DNA from 2 places in the Halodesulfovibrio aestuarii DSM 17919 genome. Region 2 is predicted to be linked to the other one. Evidence: riboswitches for the same ligand, from Rfam matches in the RefSeq annotation. Region 2 holds a riboswitch; the other holds the start of a gene.
The links. Region 2 has a riboswitch for glycine ahead of F461_RS0105085 (alanine/glycine:cation symporter family protein). Riboswitches for the same ligand answer to the same signal wherever they lie in the genome.
Positions count from the first base shown of each region.

Region 1: it holds a riboswitch for glycine, as region 2 does, so the genes downstream of both, F461_RS17065 (hypothetical protein) here and F461_RS0105085 (alanine/glycine:cation symporter family protein) in region 2, are expected to answer to the same signal.

Region 1 covers NZ_ARQF01000019.1:88,178-97,776, reverse strand. The annotation lists gene F461_RS0104470 (methyl-accepting chemotaxis protein) at 1-1,265, shown strand, start outside; gene F461_RS17065 (hypothetical protein) at 1,414-1,812, opposite strand; glycine riboswitch at 2,312-2,408, opposite strand; gene tgt (tRNA guanosine(34) transglycosylase Tgt) at 2,700-3,824, opposite strand; gene F461_RS0104450 (SPFH domain-containing protein) at 3,974-4,897, opposite strand; gene F461_RS0104445 (NfeD family protein) at 4,899-5,357, opposite strand; gene F461_RS0104440 (hypothetical protein) at 5,630-6,322, opposite strand; gene F461_RS0104435 (BPL-N domain-containing protein) at 6,588-7,856, opposite strand; gene F461_RS0104430 (valine--tRNA ligase) at 8,120-9,599, shown strand, end outside.
Region 2 covers NZ_ARQF01000019.1:234,413-244,011, reverse strand. The annotation lists gene fdnG (formate dehydrogenase-N subunit alpha) at 1-991, shown strand, start outside; gene F461_RS0105115 (4Fe-4S dicluster domain-containing protein) at 991-1,743, shown strand; gene F461_RS0105110 (cytochrome c3 family protein) at 1,759-2,202, shown strand; gene F461_RS0105105 (hypothetical protein) at 2,358-2,801, opposite strand; gene F461_RS0105100 (SAM-dependent methyltransferase) at 3,085-3,996, opposite strand; gene mnmM (tRNA 5-(aminomethyl)-2-thiouridylate-methyltransferase MnmM) at 4,759-5,352, shown strand; gene F461_RS0105090 (hypothetical protein) at 5,376-5,612, shown strand; gene F461_RS0105085 (alanine/glycine:cation symporter family protein) at 5,838-7,229, opposite strand; glycine riboswitch at 7,339-7,423, opposite strand; glycine riboswitch at 7,427-7,504, opposite strand; gene F461_RS0105075 (Na+/H+ antiporter NhaC family protein) at 7,854-9,194, shown strand; gene F461_RS0105070 (hypothetical protein) at 9,283-9,599, opposite strand, start outside.

The sequences.
Region 1 (9,599 bases), 150 kb from region 2:
TGGTTGAAAAACTTAAAGTCGAGCTTGGTTTTTCAAAAGGGGTCCTGCGTGGCATGACAGCACCAATTTTGATTTGTGATGTCGACCGAAACGTTACATCTACCAATCAGAAAGCCATTGATCTTATGGGGATTTCAGGAACACCTATTGATTATAAAGGTGTTCCGGTTTCTAAGTTTATCGTTAACGACCCTTGCTGTGATCGTATTATTAATGATGTAATTACGTCGTGTAAGCCTTCCACTGGTAATGAAGGTGATCTTGAAAACTTTGTGGGTGAACAGCTAACTCTTATTTTTGATGCTGCTCCTATCTATGACTTAGATGGAAAAATGCTTGGTGTCTTTGTGATGATAACAGATATGACAACCATGCGCAGGCAACAACGTAGGGTGGAAGAACAGAATCAGAAAATTACCCATGCAGCGAAGTCTGCTCAGGATATCTCAGAGCAGGTATCGTCTGCATCTGAGGAACTTGCCGCGCAGATTCGTCAATCCAGTAATGGTGCTGACGAGCAACAGAAACTAACAGGAGAATCTGCAAGCGCAATGACGCAAATGAATGCGTCTGTTCTTGAGGTTGCCCGTAATGCTTCTGATGCTGCGGAACTTGCTGCACAAACGCAGGAAAAGGCCGCAGAAGGTGGGCAGATTGTTGCTCAGGCTGTGGATAAAATTCATGCTGTTGCAGAGCAGGCACAGGCTTTGAAAGAAGAAATGAGTGTGCTTGGTTCCCGCGCTGATGGAATTGGTCAGATTATTACCGTAATTGAAGATATTGCAGACCAGACTAACTTACTTGCATTGAATGCGGCTATTGAAGCTGCGCGTGCTGGTGATGCTGGTCGAGGTTTTGCTGTGGTGGCAGATGAAGTGCGCAAACTTGCAGAAAAAACAATGAATGCTACTCGCCAAGTTGTTGAATATGTAGGTGCAATTCAAACCAGCACACACCAGAACGTTGAAGCAACTGAAAAGGCTGTTGAACTTGTAGGGGATTCTACGGAACTGGCTGCCCGCTCAGGTGAAGCATTGAAGTCAATTATGGGAATGGTAGAAGCAACTTCGGATCAGGTTCGTGCTATTGCCACTGCTTCTGAAGAGCAGTCAGCGGCAAGTGAACAGATCAACAGTTCTGTAACTGTTATCAGTGATATCTCTGAACAGACAGCTGCCGCTATGACGGAATCGACGGTTGCCGTTGAGGCTGTGGCACAGCTTGCGTTGGATTTGAATGGTATTATTGAGAATATGCGTTCTTAACTTGAAGGATAATTGCATTCTGCCGCACGTCGTAGTCTTCTGCTTTTTACTGGAAGGCAAGGTGATGGCGCCGGTCATTGTGCTTAGCAGGTTGCATAGATGAAATAAAAAAGGATGGAGCATGCTCCATCCTTTTTTTATTGTAAAATTAAAGTGCCTTTGAGGTGAAAGGCTTAACAGTCGGTTGCTTGTAGGAAGTGCTACCTTTCTGGTTGTTGAGTATTGTCTGAAATGCATTATCACGCTTGGCAGCTCTGTTGATGAATTCATCAGCTATTTTTGTAGGTCCGTTGCATTCGTTAACAAGGTAGTGCTGTAGATGCTCTGCTTCAGAAAAGCTCAGGGCTCCGTACAGCGTACGTCTGTTAGGGTAGTTGATATGGAATGTGGAGGACAGGATGAATTTTCCGATTGAGGTTTTGTACAGTTTCAGTTCCCACCAATTTGGAGTTACGCCCATTACTTCTCTGTCATCAAGGCTCACAAGTAACTCACCAGTAAATACTAGGTTTTCTTTGCCATTTCTTTTTAAGGAAACTGTCTGCATAGTAAGCTCCTGTGAAGATAAAACTTCTTATATTTAAAGTACTGGTAACGGCAGAAAAAAACGATAAAAACAAAACACTATTAATAGCTTCACCTAATGTCATAAAAAAAAGAGGACTATGAAAGTGTAGTGCTTTTTTTATGCAGGTGTAGCAATGATAATGTTTACACTGCCGTAACATACTAAATAGAAAAGAAGGTCGTATGGCGGGAAAACAAAGACTCGATAAAGGGAAAACGCGGGTGTTATAAAATGCAGATGCGCCGGAACTAAAAAGCTCCGGCGCATCGCAACCACAACAACAAACCAGTCAGGAGGGGAATCTATATTCCCCTATATATGTATCGCACCTAGGCGATTACAAACGTAATTAAATGCTCCCAGTTTGCTGGCTGTCAAAGCGTGAACGCAAAAAAACAGCCCCGCTAAGCGGTGCCTAAATGGAAACGGTGTGACTGAAAAGTGGGACAGAGGACGGCAAAACGCAATATTGGTTTTATGGGTCCACTCTGTCCTTTTACCTGAGAGTTTCACTGCACTGGGAAAGCAGTTTGCTCCTTCGGTGCTCCTTGCGGAGTCTCTCCAGAGGCTCGTCCGAGCAGCAGTCCTTTTGCCTGAAAGAGTTACATCTTCGGCGCCGTTCCTTTTTTGGGGAAAAAAGGGGGTCTCTCCTGCTGTCTTCAACCGAGGTCCATATGTTGAGGCAGACTCTTATTTATCGTGGGCAAATATAAAACGCAACAGAAAATGCGTCATACTAGTCGAAATTCTTGTATTGCGGGAGAATGAAATAGACCCTGAAATATTTTATATAAAAAAACGCCCTGCTTTCGTTGAACAGGGCGTTTTCTTTTGCATTAGACTGTAGAACTGTAATGTGCAGTTCTTTAGACGACTTCGTTAGGGTAAATAGCTTCGTAGGATTTTTTGTATTCAGCAAATTTCCCTTCTCGAATAGCCTTACGCGCGCCTCGAACTGTGTCGAGGAAGTAGGTAAGGTTGTGAATGGAGTTCAGGCGGAAAGAGAGTAACTCTTTTGCATGATACAAATGGCGTAAATACGCACGGGAGAAGTTGCGACAAGTGTAGCAGTTGCAGTTTGGATCAAGAGGTCCGTCATCTTCCGCGTATTCTTTACGTTTAATGCTGATTTTACCCAGTGAGGTATACAGAGTTCCGTTTCGGGCGTTGCGGGTCGGAAGAACGCAGTCAAACATATCTATACCTGCGTTGATGCCGTTGATAATGTCGAGCGGGGTTCCGACACCCATAAGGTAACGGGGCTTGTCTTTTGGAAGCAGAGGAGCAGAATGGTATAAAATTTCCATCATTTTTTCTTTGCTTTCACCAACAGATAAGCCACCCAGTGCAAAACCGTCGAAATCTTCAGATGTCAGCTGTGCAATGGAACGTTCACGTAAGTCTTTGTGGAAGCCGCCTTGTGTGATGGCGAAGAGCAGGTTGTCTCCGGTGCCGCGAGGATATTCTTCACGACAGCGTTTAGCCCAGCGGGTCGTCATTTCCAGAGAGCGTGCTGTATACTCTTTATCTGCACCGAAACCTACGCATTCATCGAGCACCATCATAATATCAGAGTTCAGGTTGCGCTGAATCTGGATAACTTTTTCCGGTGTGAACAGATGCTTGGAACCATCCAGATGGGAACGGAAGGTAACGCCTTCTTCTTTGATTTTTCGCAAATCACTGAGGCTGAAGACCTGAAAACCGCCACTGTCTGTGAGGATTGGTTTGTGCCAGGAATTGAACTTCTGTAATCCGCCACGACGTGCTACAAGCTCGTCGCCCGGACGAAGGTATAAGTGGTAGGTGTTGCCGAGAATAATTTCGGCGCCAATATCATTTAAATCGTCAGGAGCGATGCCCTTAACGCTGCCTACCGTGCCCACAGGCATAAAGATAGGCGTCTGCACTACGCCATGCGCAGTTTGCAGTTCGCCTGTACGGGCAGCTCCGTCCGTTGCGTGTAATGTAAATTCTCCGATGTTTGCCATGGCGGCACTATACGCATGAGGACATGCAAAGTCATCCCAAATCCTGCATCAAAAAATACGATTATGCTGCCAAGTAACATCCTAAAAGCAAAAGGCTGCTCCTGAATAATCCTCAGAAGCAGCCTTAAATTTACAGTTGGTGAGAAAAGTTATTTCTCTAATTTAATTTGATTTAAAATTTCAGAGGCAGAGGCAACCATGCCGCCAACATTTGCCATGTCAGCTGGAATGATCATTGTGTTGGATTTTTCAGCCATTTTACCGAATTGATTAATAAACTGTTCAGCAATTTTAAGCTGTGCTGCATCCTTACCATTAGGGCCGGACATAGCGTCTGCAATGAGGGAAATGCCTTTAGATGTTGCTTCCGCAATAAGGAGAATTTCCTGTGCCTGACCGGCTGCTTCGTTAATTTTTTTCTGTTTTTCACCTTCAGAAAGTTCAATTGCTTCCTGTTTGTAACCTTCCGCGCGGTTGATACGGGACTGTCTGTCACCTTCGGAACTGGCAATTTCTGCACGTTTTTCACGTTCAGCTTTCATCTGTTGTTCCATTGCATGCATAACGCTTTCCGGCGGGGTGATGTCCTGAATTTCGTAACGCATAACCTTGATGCCCCATTCACGTGCTGCTTCATCAACAGCACCAACAACAGCAGCATTAATGCTGTCGCGTTCTTCAAAGGTTTTATCAAGGCTGATCTTACCGATGGCAGAGCGCAGGGATGTTTGTGCCAGCTGGCTTGCAGCAAGGTAGTAGTCGTTTACGCCGTAGCAGGATTTCATAACGTCCTGCACTTGGATATAGAGTACTCCGTCGATTTCAACGACGACGTTGTCACTGGTAATGCAGGACTGAGATGCAATGTTGAGAATTTCTTCTTTGGTGGAACGACGATAGGCAACTTTGTCTACAAAAGGGATAAGAATATGCAGGCCCGCATCAAGTGTTTTAGAATACTTGCCTAATCTTTCAACAACGAAAGAGCTTTTTTGCGGTACAACAATAGCAGTTTTAATGAGTGTAATGAGAACGAGAACGGCAATAACTATAGAAGTAATAAGACTGGTCATGTTAATCCTTTTTAACAATGAAAGTATTGGGGTCGGATTCTTTTCGGGCGAGAATCGTTACAATTGTGCCGGAAGTGATTTCTTCCGTTGATTCAGCATTCCAGAAAGTACCCTGATATTTTATGCGTCCGGCTGTAGCACTTGTTATCGGCTCAGTAACGGTTGCTTTTGAGTTCAGTGCAGCGTCTGTGAATACTTCATTATCCACGGTATCCTGACTGAACATGCTCGGCATTTTTTTACGAAGAAGGATGAGCAGGGCGATGGAAGAGGAGAAAAAAGTCACGACTTGAAATGTCAAAGACATATCAAGCAGTGCTGCGCAACCGGCCAGCACGGCTCCTGCAGAGAAGAAGATAACAATGAAGGTTGGAGTAAACATTTCAATAAGGAAAAAAACTACTGCTAATGAAAACCAAGCCAGCCAGATAAAATTTACATCAAAATTTGTGTCAAACATCGAATGAATTCTCCATATTGCATTCTCTATATCGTGGTGACGTGACTATCACTACGTTGTAGTAGAGTAAATGGAAAATCTATGTTGAATTTTAAAAAAAATAAATAAACAGTGAATAGATAAAGCACATGCACATATTATAAATAGATGCGTTTTAGTTTTTTGCATTTATTGCTGTAAAAGAAAATGAAACGTTGCTTACGGAAATGTTTTATTTATACAGTGCTAAATGTACAAAGTTTTTGTGTAGAGGGGTATTGCATAATTGATTGTTAGTAGTTTTTGTAGCGGGCGTATGTGTCCATTACAGCGTAACGAACCCGATTTTCTATTTTGGCTAGAATTTGTTCAAGTGCCACCAGAAACGGAACGCCATGTTCCGGGGCACCAATGTCTGAAAAGTTCATATCGTCCATCATGACGCTAAAGTTTGCTTTTTGTGGTTTGGGCATTGAGCCACTGACTGACGGGCTGATGATATGCACATTTTTAATGACATATCGATTTCCGATTACATTAGCGTAGTCAATTTCTTTGCTTGGATTGGGCGGAAAGACCGGAGCTTCGGGAAGTTTTCGTCGTAAGTTCTGGAGTAACAGTGCAAAGTTATTTTCTTTACGCTGTGTTATAAACGCAATGTCCATATCCTTGATGGTAAGGTCATTGATAATGATGGTACCTGTACCAATGGATGATGGAAGCATATCCACATCAATTGCTCCAATCTGAATACAGTGTCCGCGAGGGAACCCAACCGGGTTACCAAGATAGACGTTTTGAAGTGAACCATAACCGGAGAGCGTAGATAACTTGGCATCCTCAAGCTGCACTTTTGATCCCATGACTCGAGGGCCAATGTAATGCACTGTTTTTTTGAGGATAGGATTAATAGAAACGGTAGTGTAAGAGCTGATACCTAAGGAAATTAATCCGGAGAGCAGCAGCAGTAAGAAAATCTTTTTCATGAAAAGAAACTCCTTGCCAAGTGTGTGTCGTTCTCACTTGGTATGATAGAATCGTGAACGTCTTGCAGCAAGGATTAAAGAAAAGAATACCAAGTCTACTAAAGAGTTGTTGCCTACACTTCCTAACTGTTTGAATAGGTTATGGTGGTGTTTAATAATGCTACAACATAAAAAAAGCCCATTCTGTTGAATGGTTACAACAGAATGGGCTTTTTAATGTGTTATTGAACGTGCGTGCCCTGTACCCCATGTGGGTTATAGAACACTATGGCTGTATATGGTGCGGCAGTAGAAGATATACAACATGGTCTAATGTCTGAAGAAGTTCAAGATATAGCCCCCCGCTTGCCATTGGAGGGCCGAAAAGTGCCGTCCGCTGGTTGCGTAGTGATTCTGTAGAAACAGTTTCCGGAAACGTTTTTGATAAGGTCATGGCAAGGCGTTCTGCTAGCAGATATCCTTTTACTCCCTCGTAAAAGAGATGCAGGTTGTGCATGAACTCATCAGAGACAGAAGCCCAGTAGTTTTCCGCAGCAGGAGTAGGCTGCATGGAGACAGCGGAGCATAGCCCGTTGTAGAGGTTATTCAGGTTTGCACCCGGAATTCCTGCCCGCCAGCCAATAAGCCATGAGTTTCTTGCAAAGAAAAGACAATGGTTCTTGCCAATTGTGACTATATCGTCAAATATCCCTTTTGCTTCCAGTAGCTTTTCATCTGTCCATTGCGGTGGCTCGGTTGAAGGATGCCAGTCTGTTACCAGCGTTTGTTTTGTGCTTACAGTACCTTCTGTGAGTGTGGCAATGATGTGGGCGAGCCAGGCATTTGCATCAGGAGAATTTGGTGTTTCAAGGTGCGTGTAGCTTAGCACATAACGGCCTTCACCGTATTTACCTGCAAGAATGCAGGGCTGACCTTCAAGAAATTCTGGACGAAGTTTGATGTCGTAAAGTGCTTCCCATTCATTGAATGTTCCAGGAGGCAAGGTGTTAAGTGGCAGGTCTGCAATCCAGAAATCATTATCAGGCGTTGTGTAGCTGGCTAAAATTTCGACATCAGTATTCTCTTTTGGAGAAAATTTTGCTGGCCACCAAACAGGAAGTGCTGGAGTTGCGGGAAAATTCTCTGGAATAAGGTCAGCCGCTTGGGAAATGTCAGCACCGATAGCGGAATGAAGGTGCCCGCTGACAAAGTGTTGTAAGCGGTTGGTAAATTTTGCCCGTTCCCATGGGCAGAGGTTAAGGCCATTTTTACCGGTAAGCCCGAGTCCTGCGCCGCCGCAGAAGCCTAAGTACTTTCCGCCATTAGCAACATATTTACGTATTTCCTCGATTCCCGTAGAACCAAGGGCGTCTGCTTTAAGTCTGGCGTTGCCTCCAGGAACAAGAAGTAGAGCTGGTGGGTTGCAAGAAAGCAATCCCTGCGCTATTTCTTCTCCCCGCACAATGCAATATGGAAGTTTCATTGCTTCCAGTGCCCGCCAGACGAGTAAACCCCATAGGTGGGATTCGTCCCATAATATATAGATGCTTGACATTGTCCTTCCGCTAATTAATCTGACTTTTTGCAGTCGTGGAAGCGCACTCTATCAAGCGAGGGCAGCGAGTGCAAATAATTACAAGACTAACTTGAAAAAGGGCAGTCCTCAATCGCGGTCAAGGAGAATGTTCTCCTTGCAGGTGCGGGGCTTAGCCCGCTTGCCGAAAGTTTAACGACTATGCAACGTTGGCTTAGGCGTATATAAGGTACAAAATCAGGCTGTTACATGCCTGAATACAATAACGAATTTGGAGTAGCAGTATGGCGGAAAACGCTCTTTCTAAGGGGTATGAATCTCAAACAGTTGAAGACCAGTGGCGAAAGTACTGGGAAGAAAACAACGTGTTTACACCGGATATGGATGCCGAAGGTGAACCATATTCTATTGTTATTCCGCCACCGAACGTCACAGGTGCTCTGCACATGGGGCACGCTCTTAACCTTACTTTGCAGGACATCCTTTGTCGCTACCAGCGTCAGAAAGGTAAAAAAGTTCTGTGGGTACCGGGCACTGACCATGCAGGTATTGCTACTCAGAACGTTGTAGAGCGCAAGCTTGCAACTGAAGGTTTGGGTCGTCACGATCTTGGCCGTGAAAAATTTGTTGAACGTGTGTGGGAATGGCGCGAGGAATACGGCAGCCGTATCCTTAATCAGGTTCGTAAAATGGGTGCATCCGTTGACTGGACCCGTGAACGCTTCACCATGGACGAAGGTCTTTCCAAAGCTGTTCGTAAAGTTTTTGTTGAACTTCACGAACAAGATCTCATCTACAAAGGCGACTACATCATTAACTGGTGCCCTCGCTGCCACACTGCTCTCGCAGATGACGAAGTAGATCACGCTAACGAACCGGGTGCTCTGCACTACATTAAATATCCACTCGCGGACGGTTCCGGCGATCTTACTATCGCGACCACCCGTCCTGAAACCATGCTTGCGGATACCGCTATTGCTGTTAACCCTGATGATGATCGCTTCAGTCATCTCATCGGTAAAAAAGCAATTCTTCCACTTGTTGGACGTGAACTCGACATCATCGGTGATAGTTATGTAGATATCGAATTCGGTACAGGTTGTCTTAAAGTTACCCCTGCCCATGACCATAATGACTGGGAACTTGGCCGTAAACATGGCCTTGAGGTGATGAACATCCTTAACGAAGACGGTACCCTCAACGAAGATACTGGTGACTATGCAGGTCTTACCTGCGTTGAAGCACGAGTGAAGATTCTTGAAGAGCTTAAAGCTGAAGGCTTCCTTGATCGTATCGAAGAGCACGAACACAGTGTTGGTCACTGTTACCGTTGTAAAACCATTGTTGAGCCGTTTGTATCCACTCAGTGGTTTGTGGCAATGACTAAGCTTGCTCCACGTGCCCGTGCAGCAGTGCCTGAGCTTACTCAGATTTTCCCTGAGTCATGGATTAAGACTTACAACCACTGGCTTGATAACATCCGTGACTGGTGTATTTCCCGTCAGATCTGGTGGGGACACCGTATTCCGGCATGGACATGTCAGGATTGTGGCGAGCTTATCGTCGCAATTGAAGATCCAACCACGTGTAAGTGCGGTTCCAAGAATATTGTACAGGACGAAGATGTTCTGGATACTTGGTTCTCTTCCGCACTCTGGCCGTTTACCACTATGGGCTGGCCTGACAAAACTAAAGAGCTGGACACCTTCTACCCGACTTCTGTACTTGTTACCGGTTTCGACATCCTCTTCTTCTGGGTTGCCC
Region 2 (9,599 bases):
CAGCGCCCAGCAGACTGCACGTCTGTGTAACGGCTGGTTCACCCGTGATGTAGAAGTAAAGGGCAAAAAGTTTACAAAGGGACAACAGGTTCCCAGCTTCGCATACCTTCAAGATGATGGTTCCACCACTTCCGGTAACTGGCTCTATTGTAACTCCTATACAGATGAAGGGAACAAGGCAGAGCGTCACGACAGCACTCAGACTGCCGAACAGGCACGTATCGGCCTGTACCCGAACTGGACTTGGTGTTGGCCTGTTAACCGTCGTATCATTTACAACAGAGCCTCCTGTGATCCAAAGGGTAACCCGTGGAATCCAGAGAAAGCTGTAATTAAATGGAACGGCGAAAAGTGGGTTGGTGATGTGCCGGACGGCGGCTGGGCACCTGGTACCAAGCATCCATTCATCATGCTTAAGCATGGTATGGGACAGCTCTTTGGTCCCGGGCGTGCAGATGGCCCTCTTCCTGAATACTACGAGCCGTTGGAATGTCCTATTGACTCCCATGCATTCTCAAAGCAGTTGAATACCCCGACGGCTGTTCATTTTGAAGATGAAAAGAAAGCTGTTGCGGACGAGCGTTACCCGTTTGTTGCATCCACGTACCGTGTGACAGAACACTGGCAGACTGGTTCCATGACTCGCTGGATGAGTTGGCTTGTGGAAGCAGAACCGCAGATGTTTGTCGAAATCAGTCCACAGCTTGCAAAGCTGCGCGGTTTTGAAAATGGTGAAAAAGTTATTGTAGAAAGCGTGCGTGGTTCCCTGTGGGCAATCGCGATGGTTACTGATCGCATACAGCCGTTTAAAATTGCCGGTAAAGACGTGCATATGGTTGGTATGCCATGGCATTACGGCTGGGTAACACCGAAAGACGGTGGTGATTCTGCAAACTTGGTTACCCCTAACGTCGGTGACCCGAACACCGGTATTCCAGAGTACAAAGCCTTTATGGTCAATGTGCGCAAATGGAAGGAGGGTGATGCATAATGATTAAAGGTAAAGCTTTTTTTGTCGACCTTACCCTCTGTACTGCATGTCGCGGTTGTCAGGTTGCTTGTAAACAGTGGAAAGATCTTCCGGCAGAAGAAACCCGTAACGTGGGCTCTCACCAGAATCCGCAGGATTTGTCTGCAAAAACTATCCGTCTTGTTCGTTTTAACGAAGTAAAAGAAGACGGTAAACTCAAGTGGCTTTTCTTTCCGGAACAATGTCGTCATTGCATTGAGCCGCCGTGTAAATATATCGGTAACATGTATGCAGATGGTGCTGTAAAACAGGATCCCGTCACAGGGGCTGTCATTATGACAGACAAAACAAAAGGTATTACCCGCCTTGAAAGCTGGGAAATGTGCCCGTACAACGTTCCGCGTCGTGATGAAGAAAGCGGCATCTGGAATAAATGTGATATGTGCATTAACCGTATAAGCAAGGGGATGCTTCCAGCCTGTGTGAAAAGCTGTCCCACCGGCACTATGAATTTTGGTGACCGTGATGAAATGCTTGCATTAGCTAATGCACGTCTTGCTGAAGTGCAAAAGACTAATCCGGACGCGTATCTCGCAGATCCTGAGCATGTTCGTGTGATTTATCTTTGTGAATCTGCACCGGAAAACTACCATAACAGGCTTGTTGCTTCCACAGCGCAGCGTGAAAATCTGGTAGCAGCAGCGCCTAAACCGAAAACCGTAACCCGTCGCGGCATGTTTAAAAGCGTGTTGGGCGGAAACGAAAATGCCTAATACAAGGGAGATAACATGAGAAAATTATCTATCATTTGTCTGCTTTGTATCTGTGCAGTCGCGAGTGTTGCGTTTGCAGAAGAAGCAGTAACATCAGGGCCGGACGATATCGTTATCAACCGTGTTAAAGGTAATAGTGACCGTGACTTGTCCGTGACCTTTAATCACTCCAGCCATGAAGGGTATTCGTGTAATACATGTCACCATAAGTGGAAGGATCCGGAAGCAAAACCTAAGTTTAGCGCACCGGTAAAAGATTCCAAACCGCCAAAAGGCTGCGTATCATGTCATAACAATACTACAGTGGAGAAAAGTAATAACTGGCGTTCCTACTTCCGTGCCATGCACAAGAAAGGAGTTCACCCTTCCTGTCTTTCCTGTCATATCGAAGAGTTTGGTAACGACAAAGAAATGACTGGTTGCTATGAATCCGCTTGCCATCCTGACGGGCTTCACTAATTCTTAAATAAGAAACAGCAATAGGTTCTCTTGTTTGAATAATAATAAAAGGGCTGTCCTAATTAAATAGGACAGCCCTTTTTCTTTTTTTGAATAGAATGAAGCATAACCTGCGAAGTTATCTAAACCATAAACTCGACTCGTAAGTACTTTTTTTAAGCTATAAACCCGTTATGCGGCATGACGGTGATCGTTTCAGATTTGATACCGTCTTGCAAGGTAATGGTCAGATCGTGCGGAAGTGGTGTACTTCCGGTAAGGTCGGTACATGGAGTTCCCTCTTTATTGAAGTAGAGGGTAAAACTCGAAATGGTAATGCTGCCCTTGAGTCGATAGATATCTTCTGTTCCGGGGAGCTTCGAAATATTTTCAGGAGAAGTTTCGAATAGAACGTAACCGATATTCTGGATGCTTTGCAGGCCATATATGTGCTTGTAGGACTGGGAAAATGTTTGGGCATGACGAATGTGCATACGCAATATGTCTGCCGCCCCTGAAAGACTTTGGTCATCGGGGGTAAGCCGAGAGAGGATTACAACAGTAATGAATCCTGCAACGATAAGAATTAGTAACGTTTGTGGCAGGGTGAAAACATGCATGCACGTCTCCTATTATCACAGAGGGTTGTCTTGTATGCCCGTTTTCTTTTTTATATACCGATATGGTTACGTAAAAGCTAAGCGAAACACCTGTCCCGTTGCGTCTTGTTTAGCCAGTCTGTCTTTTTTGAGTAAAGTTTTCTACAGCATCATGCAACCGTTTTGCACTATTTGACAGCTATCAAAAAAGTATAAAAATAAAAAATCCGTTGCAGCGCTTATACGCTGCAACGGATTTTTTTCATTAGTCCAATAGCTGGCTGTTAGCTTGTAGCAACGTCCGCTACTTATCCCATTCTTCAAGCTTAACCCATGTTACTTCATGCTTGTTGCATGAGAGATGGATAATTTTTGAGTTCGGAATTTGTTTGAATTTTTCTAATGTTTCATAATCTGTTTCGGCCTGAAACTTGATGGTGCAGGCAAAGTTACGGCATTCACCGTGTTCGAGCCAGCGTTCAACAAGAGTGTACAGGCGTTCCGGATAGCAGATAACGTCACTGAAGAGCCAGTCTATTTCCCCTGCATGGCGTGGATCAAGCCCGAATGCGCTGCCGGTGCAGAAATTTACATTGGGCATAGAGCCGATTCGAGGATGAATTTCTGCTTTATCAATGCTGAAAACATGGGCACCTGTGTTTGCAATAACCCACGTCCAGCCTCCGGGACAGCTTCCGAGATCAAGACAGAGTTCGCCTTTTTTCGGGCTGCGCTCAAGTATGGTGAAAAGTTCCCATAGCTTGAGATAGGCTCGCGTTGGAGAGGTTTCCTTATCTTCTACAAAATTTAATTCGCCATCAGGGTATGGGCTGGTGCAACGACTTGCCGCGATAATGGTGTCAGGTTCCCAGAGAGTCCATGAGCCTAATGGAGCGGTTGGCTTTGGTGCACCATATTCAATGCGTTTTCCAGATACATGCGGCAACTTGGCTTGAATAAGTTTTGCTCTGCGGTGGTTATCCACGCTGTGCAGCCACCAGTTTCGTTGGATGGCTTTTAGCTGTTTTGCAGCGTCCCCGATTGAAGCAATAGGGATTTCGACTGGGTTCAGCCAAATGTTTTGTGCCCATATGGCTTTCTGCACGCCGCCTTTAGCGATGAACAGGCGACCCTTGTGTGCAACAATATTTGTAAGCTCTTTTTCAAGCTCTTTTTCAAATCCCCGAGGGGCAAGATATAGCGTAGTGTTATTCATTGTATCCAAGTACCGTTTTCTGCAATTTTTGTGGCGTATAGCCAGAACGAAATGAGGTGTACCTTAATGATACTGGGTAGGGCAAGAACGAGAACGCGATGTGAGCATTATATAACAAAAGTATCTTTGTATAACATTCCGTAGTTACAATGTTGATCCTTTCTATAGGATTTTACCCGACACGCATAAAAAAAACGAGAAGTGCCTGCTCTGCACTTCTCGTTTTTTTATTCCCCTCCGGTCTACTGTTCCTGCTCAAAACAGTGCTGGAGCTAAAAGGGAAGATGGTGAAATTTTATATGTAACGTGTGGGCGTTTTTTTTCTAAGGGGGGCGGCATGCCTGCCGCCCCCAACGGGAGTAGGTGTTTCAGTCGTCTACTTTAAAGAGGTGTGCTTTAACACATTCTTAGTGTTAACGATGCTGGATCGTTAGATGGATACTTTTATTGCTCTTTATATTAACAACCACGGAGTGTGTGTGATTGGTTTCGTTTGTTATTTTCTTTATAGCATGGAGTGTGCCAAAAAAATAAGTGTGTAAAATCAATTGATTGTACTCTTTTTGTAATTCATTGATTGTGCAACTTGTGCAATAAGTGGTGTGCACAAGTTGCAGTTTTTGCACAAAGAGCACATATTTTAAAGTGTGTACTTTTTTTGAGCAGCCGGATGGCTATATTGTGATTATTTTTAAGTTCACGTAGTTTGAGGAGATAATTTACAGGAAAAGATTAGCTCGATTGCAGCACGCAGGAGAAACTATGCGGCCTAGGCACATTCCTTCTATATTACAGTTTACAAAATTAATTTGGCAGCAGGTTGCTGCAAGCTGGAACGACACGGAAACCGTAGCTGTGGCTGTCGACGGAACTGTTGGTAATGGTCACGATACATTGTTTCTTGCGGAACTTGTCGGTGAAAAAGGTCACGTGTACGGTTTCGACGTGCAGGCGTCTGGACTTGCGAATGCTCAGGAACGGCTTGAAAGTGCATCGATGGCAGAGCGCGTTACGCTGTTCCACGATGGACACGAAAAGGTAGCGGAAAGACTTCCGGAAGAAACCGTCGTTGCAGGCGCTATGTACAACTTGGGCTACCTTCCGGGGAGTGACCATGCTGTCATTACCCGTGCCCATACGACGATTGCTTCTCTGCAGGCGTTGCTCCCTATGTTGGCGGCAAACGGTGTGGTCACAGTACATATATATACAGGGCATGAAGGCGGCAGCGCCGAAGGTGATGAGATTCAGGCGTGGGCGGCGACGTTATCGTGGAAAGATTTCCGTGTGGGACGATATGATTTTCCGAATAAAGAATTAAACAAAGAACACTTACTCGTTATCGAGAAGCTTTAAAATTTATATAGGAGGGGCTGGATATGTCTGAAGAAAAAATTTGGCCTGATAAAACAGATTCTGATCTGTGGAAAGAAGTGCGGGCGGCTATGGTTGAAAAGTACGGTGATCGGTTTGATGATGCACACATGCGTAAAGTATTCGATCTTACCTGTGAGCATTTTGAAGATTACGTTCCCCGTAGCCGTTTTTTCAAAAAAGCACTTATGAATTGTGTGTGGGAGCGGCCTATTATTTCCAAAGAACAGCAGGTGTATTAATTCGCGGTCAAGGGGCGTCCCCTAACGGGGGTAGGGCAGAGCCTTTTTCGGTCAGAGAGTCGACGAAGACAAAAACAGGGATGCACTCGCTTATGCGAATGCATCCCTGTCGTATTTTTGAGAACAGCATCTGGGATGAAACTGCTAGTCTAACAGGAAAGTAAAAGAGTAGAGAACGATAGACCAGTGCTAACTGTATGAGGTGCTGTCTCAAAAAAGTTGTAATTACATTTCGGTAAGAACAGCACCGGCTGTTGCTTTCTGAGCGTTTTCTTTTGCAAAGAATTCACGGGTTTCATTGACTACTACGCCGGACAGACCGAGCAAACCGATAAGGTTCGGGATAGCCATAAGGCCATTCACGATATCTGCAAGAACCCAGATGAGTTCGAGCTTGAGGAAAGCACCGCAAGCAATAAGCGCAATGTAGATAAAGCGGTACGGCTTGATAGCTTTAACGCCGAAGAGGTACGCAGTGCAACGTTCGCCGTAGTAGTTCCAGCCGATGATGGTGGTAAATGCAAAGAACATGAGGCCGATGGTAACAGCGTATTTACCAACGTCGCTGTTTAGACCCATTGCAAATGCAGAGTTAGTCATGGCTGCACCTGCAAGCCCTGGAGTGTTCCATGCGCCTGTAAGAACGATAACAATACCTGTCATAGTGCATACGATGATGGTGTCGAAGAATGTACCTGTCATGGCGATAAGTCCCTGACGTACGCAGGAGTCAGTCTGTGCTGCCGCTGCTGCGATAGGCGCTGAACCGAGACCGGATTCGTTCGAGAATACACCGCGGGCAACACCATTGCGCATTACCATGAGTACGGTAATACCTGTTGCACCACCGAATGCCGCGGCCGGGTTGAATGCGCTGTCGATAATAAGACTGATTACAGCAGGAATTTCGGAAAGGTTCAGCAAAATTACTGAGATGGATGTAATTATGTAGAGTACGGCCATGAATGGAACAACTCGACTGGCTACAGCAGCGATAGAACGAATTCCACCGAGAGTGACGATAGTAACAAGGATGGTAAGTATTGTTGCTGTAACCCAGACTGGTGCATCAAAGGTAAGCATTGCAGCATCTGCAATGGCGTTTACCTGTGCAAAGGTTCCGATGCCGAAAAATGCAACACCAATGCCGAAGAGTGCAAACATTTGTGCGAGCAGTTTGTTATTTAAGCCGCGTTCAAGGTAGTACATAGGACCGCCGGCCATCTGGCCGTTTTCATCTATGACGCGGTATTTAATGGCAAGCAGCGCTTCTGCATATTTGGTTGCCATGCCGAAGAATGCAGCAACCCACATCCAGAAAAGTGCTCCCGGGCCGCCTGCAGTGATCGCAGTGGCTACACCGACAATGTTACCAGTACCGATGGTAGCGGAAAGAGCCGTGCATAATGCAGCAAATGGAGAAACGTCTCCAGTGTTGCTGGATGTTTTACGCGAAGAAGGGGAAAAAACGAGTTTTAATGCTTTTGGTAGGTGGACAACCTGTAGTGCGCCGAGGCGAAAGGTAAGAAAAAGTCCAGTTCCTACGAGCAGAATAAGAAGCGGTGGTCCCCATACCAGGGAATCCATTGTGTTGAGCAGTTCTGTGATGTTTTGCATCTCGTCTCCTAAAAAATGAATTAATCAGGATGGATGAGATGAGTCTCTGAGCGGAAGCGATTGGATATGCATGACCACACGCATTGAGTATGCCTGTGCTACTACACAACTCTGTCCTTTGTACCTGAGAGTTTCACCCTGCACAGCAAGGTTTGCTCCTTCGGTGCTCCGCAACATGCGAAGTCTCTCCAGAGGCTCGTCGGGAAGCAGTCCTTTTGCCTGAAAGATTTACTTCTTCGGCGGTGTCTTGCGACACACTCTCCTGCAACCGTCATCCGAAATTATGGGGAACTGTTTATATAACCAAATAATATTTGGCAAGGAGAAAAAAGTGGGAACAGAGGGAGTACACTATTTCAAGAAATCTAAATAAATCGAAAAAATAATTTCACTATATCCAAATTAAGTGAATTAGGTGTAAAAACAGTATATTGCTATGCAAAAAAAGTCTTTTTTGACAATATTGTAAGTGGACAGAAAATCAAAGTGTGTCTAAGACTGGCTCATCAGTTGTCGAGAGTGCTCTAATTGTAATGAATGAAGGCACAACCAATGTTGCTTGCTCCGGTAAGGGCAGGTGACGTTAGATGGATAAATTGTTGTAGAAATAAGGAAATTGAAGAGATGAGTTTGTTAGACAATACGCACACAACAGAGGCTCAGCAGGGTAATGGTGTTGCCTTACTCCCCCTTGTAATTTTTCTGGTGCTTTTTATCGGCACAGGCTCTATTCTGATGATGTCTGGCGTATCTATGGCGTTTTACCAGCTTTCAGCAACAGTAGCCGTGATTCCTGGAATCATGGTTGCATTGTGGATGGGCAGAGAGTCTTTTGAGGAAAAAATTACTATCTTCCTTAAAGGTGCTGGTGACGTAAACATTATGACCATGTGTGTCATTTACCTGCTTGCCGGTGGTTTTGCCGCTGTAGCAAAAGCGGTTGGTGGTGTAGATGCAACTGTAAGCATGGGGCTTTCTTTAGTTCCTGCTTCTCTTGTGCTGCCCGGCTTATTTGTGATCGCCGCATTTGTAGCTACGGCAATGGGCACTTCTATGGGTACCATCGCAGCTATCGGTCCGATTGCTGCCGGTGTTGCGGCACATTCCGATATGTCTATTGCTCTGCTTATGGGTGCAGTTGTCGGTGGTGCGATGTTTGGCGATAACCTCTCTATGATTTCTGACACAACTATTGCTGCTACCCGTACTCAGGGCTGTAATATGCGTGATAAGTTCCGTATGAACCTTCTGATTGCGTTGCCCGCAGCGGTCGTGACCATTATTCTTTACGCTATCTCCGGTTCTACTGGCGCTGTTGCGGATGCTGGCACGTGGCAATTCTTTAAGGTTCTTCCATATCTTGCCATTCTTGGATTAGCTGTGGCTGGCGTGAACGTATTTATTGTACTTACAACAGGTATCATTCTTGCGGGTGCTGTGGGGCTTGTTTCTGTGCCGGATTACTCCCTGCTTACACTCAGTAAAGATATCTACAGCGGCTTTGTGGGGATGCACGAAATTCTCGTTCTTTCCATTCTTGTGGGCGGCCTTGGTGAGCTTATCCGTCATAACGGAGGCCTCATATGGCTTGTTCGTAAGATTGGTGGTATTGCGAAGCGTTTTAGTAAAACTGAAGAAAGCAAAAAAGCTGGTGAATTTAGTATTGCTGCTTTGGCTGCACTTGCCGATGGATGTATTGCGAACAACACTGTCGCAATTATCCTTTCTGGTGGCATGGCAAAAGAAATTGCAAAGCGCAGCGGTATTTCCGCTAAACGCAGTGCAAGCTTGCTTGATATCTTCTCCTGTGTTGTGCAGGGATTAGTTCCATACGCGGCGCAGGTTCTGCTTGCCGGTTCTCTTGCTAAGGTATCTCCTGTGGATATCGCCGTGAGCAACTGGTACTGTCTGATTCTTGCCTTTGCTGGCACAATGGCCATTTACCTTGGCAAGCCTCGTGATTAATAGCTGTCAGCTGTAATAAAAATAACAAAAAGGGTTCCTTGCATGCGCAGGGAACCCTTTCTTTTTTGCTGGTATGTTGTCGAATACGTTATGGCATCATTACGCCTCGAATCATTGGGCTCATTTGTTGCGGACTCATCATTTGAGGATGCATGTTAGGGCCTAACTGCGTCATTACCGGTGCGGTACGCATTTTGGCAGGTACTCTGTACATGACAAATCTGCCGTCTTTTTGAGTATACACGGCTTGATATGGTGCCGGCTGATAGCGGGCACGCATGTTGAGTTTTGAACATCCTGACATTCTCGGATGCATTCCCATACGAGGTAGTTGTACTACACGCACACCCTGAGGGGTATATACATGTGTAAACATCATGGTTGGCGGGAGGTATCCCGTACCAC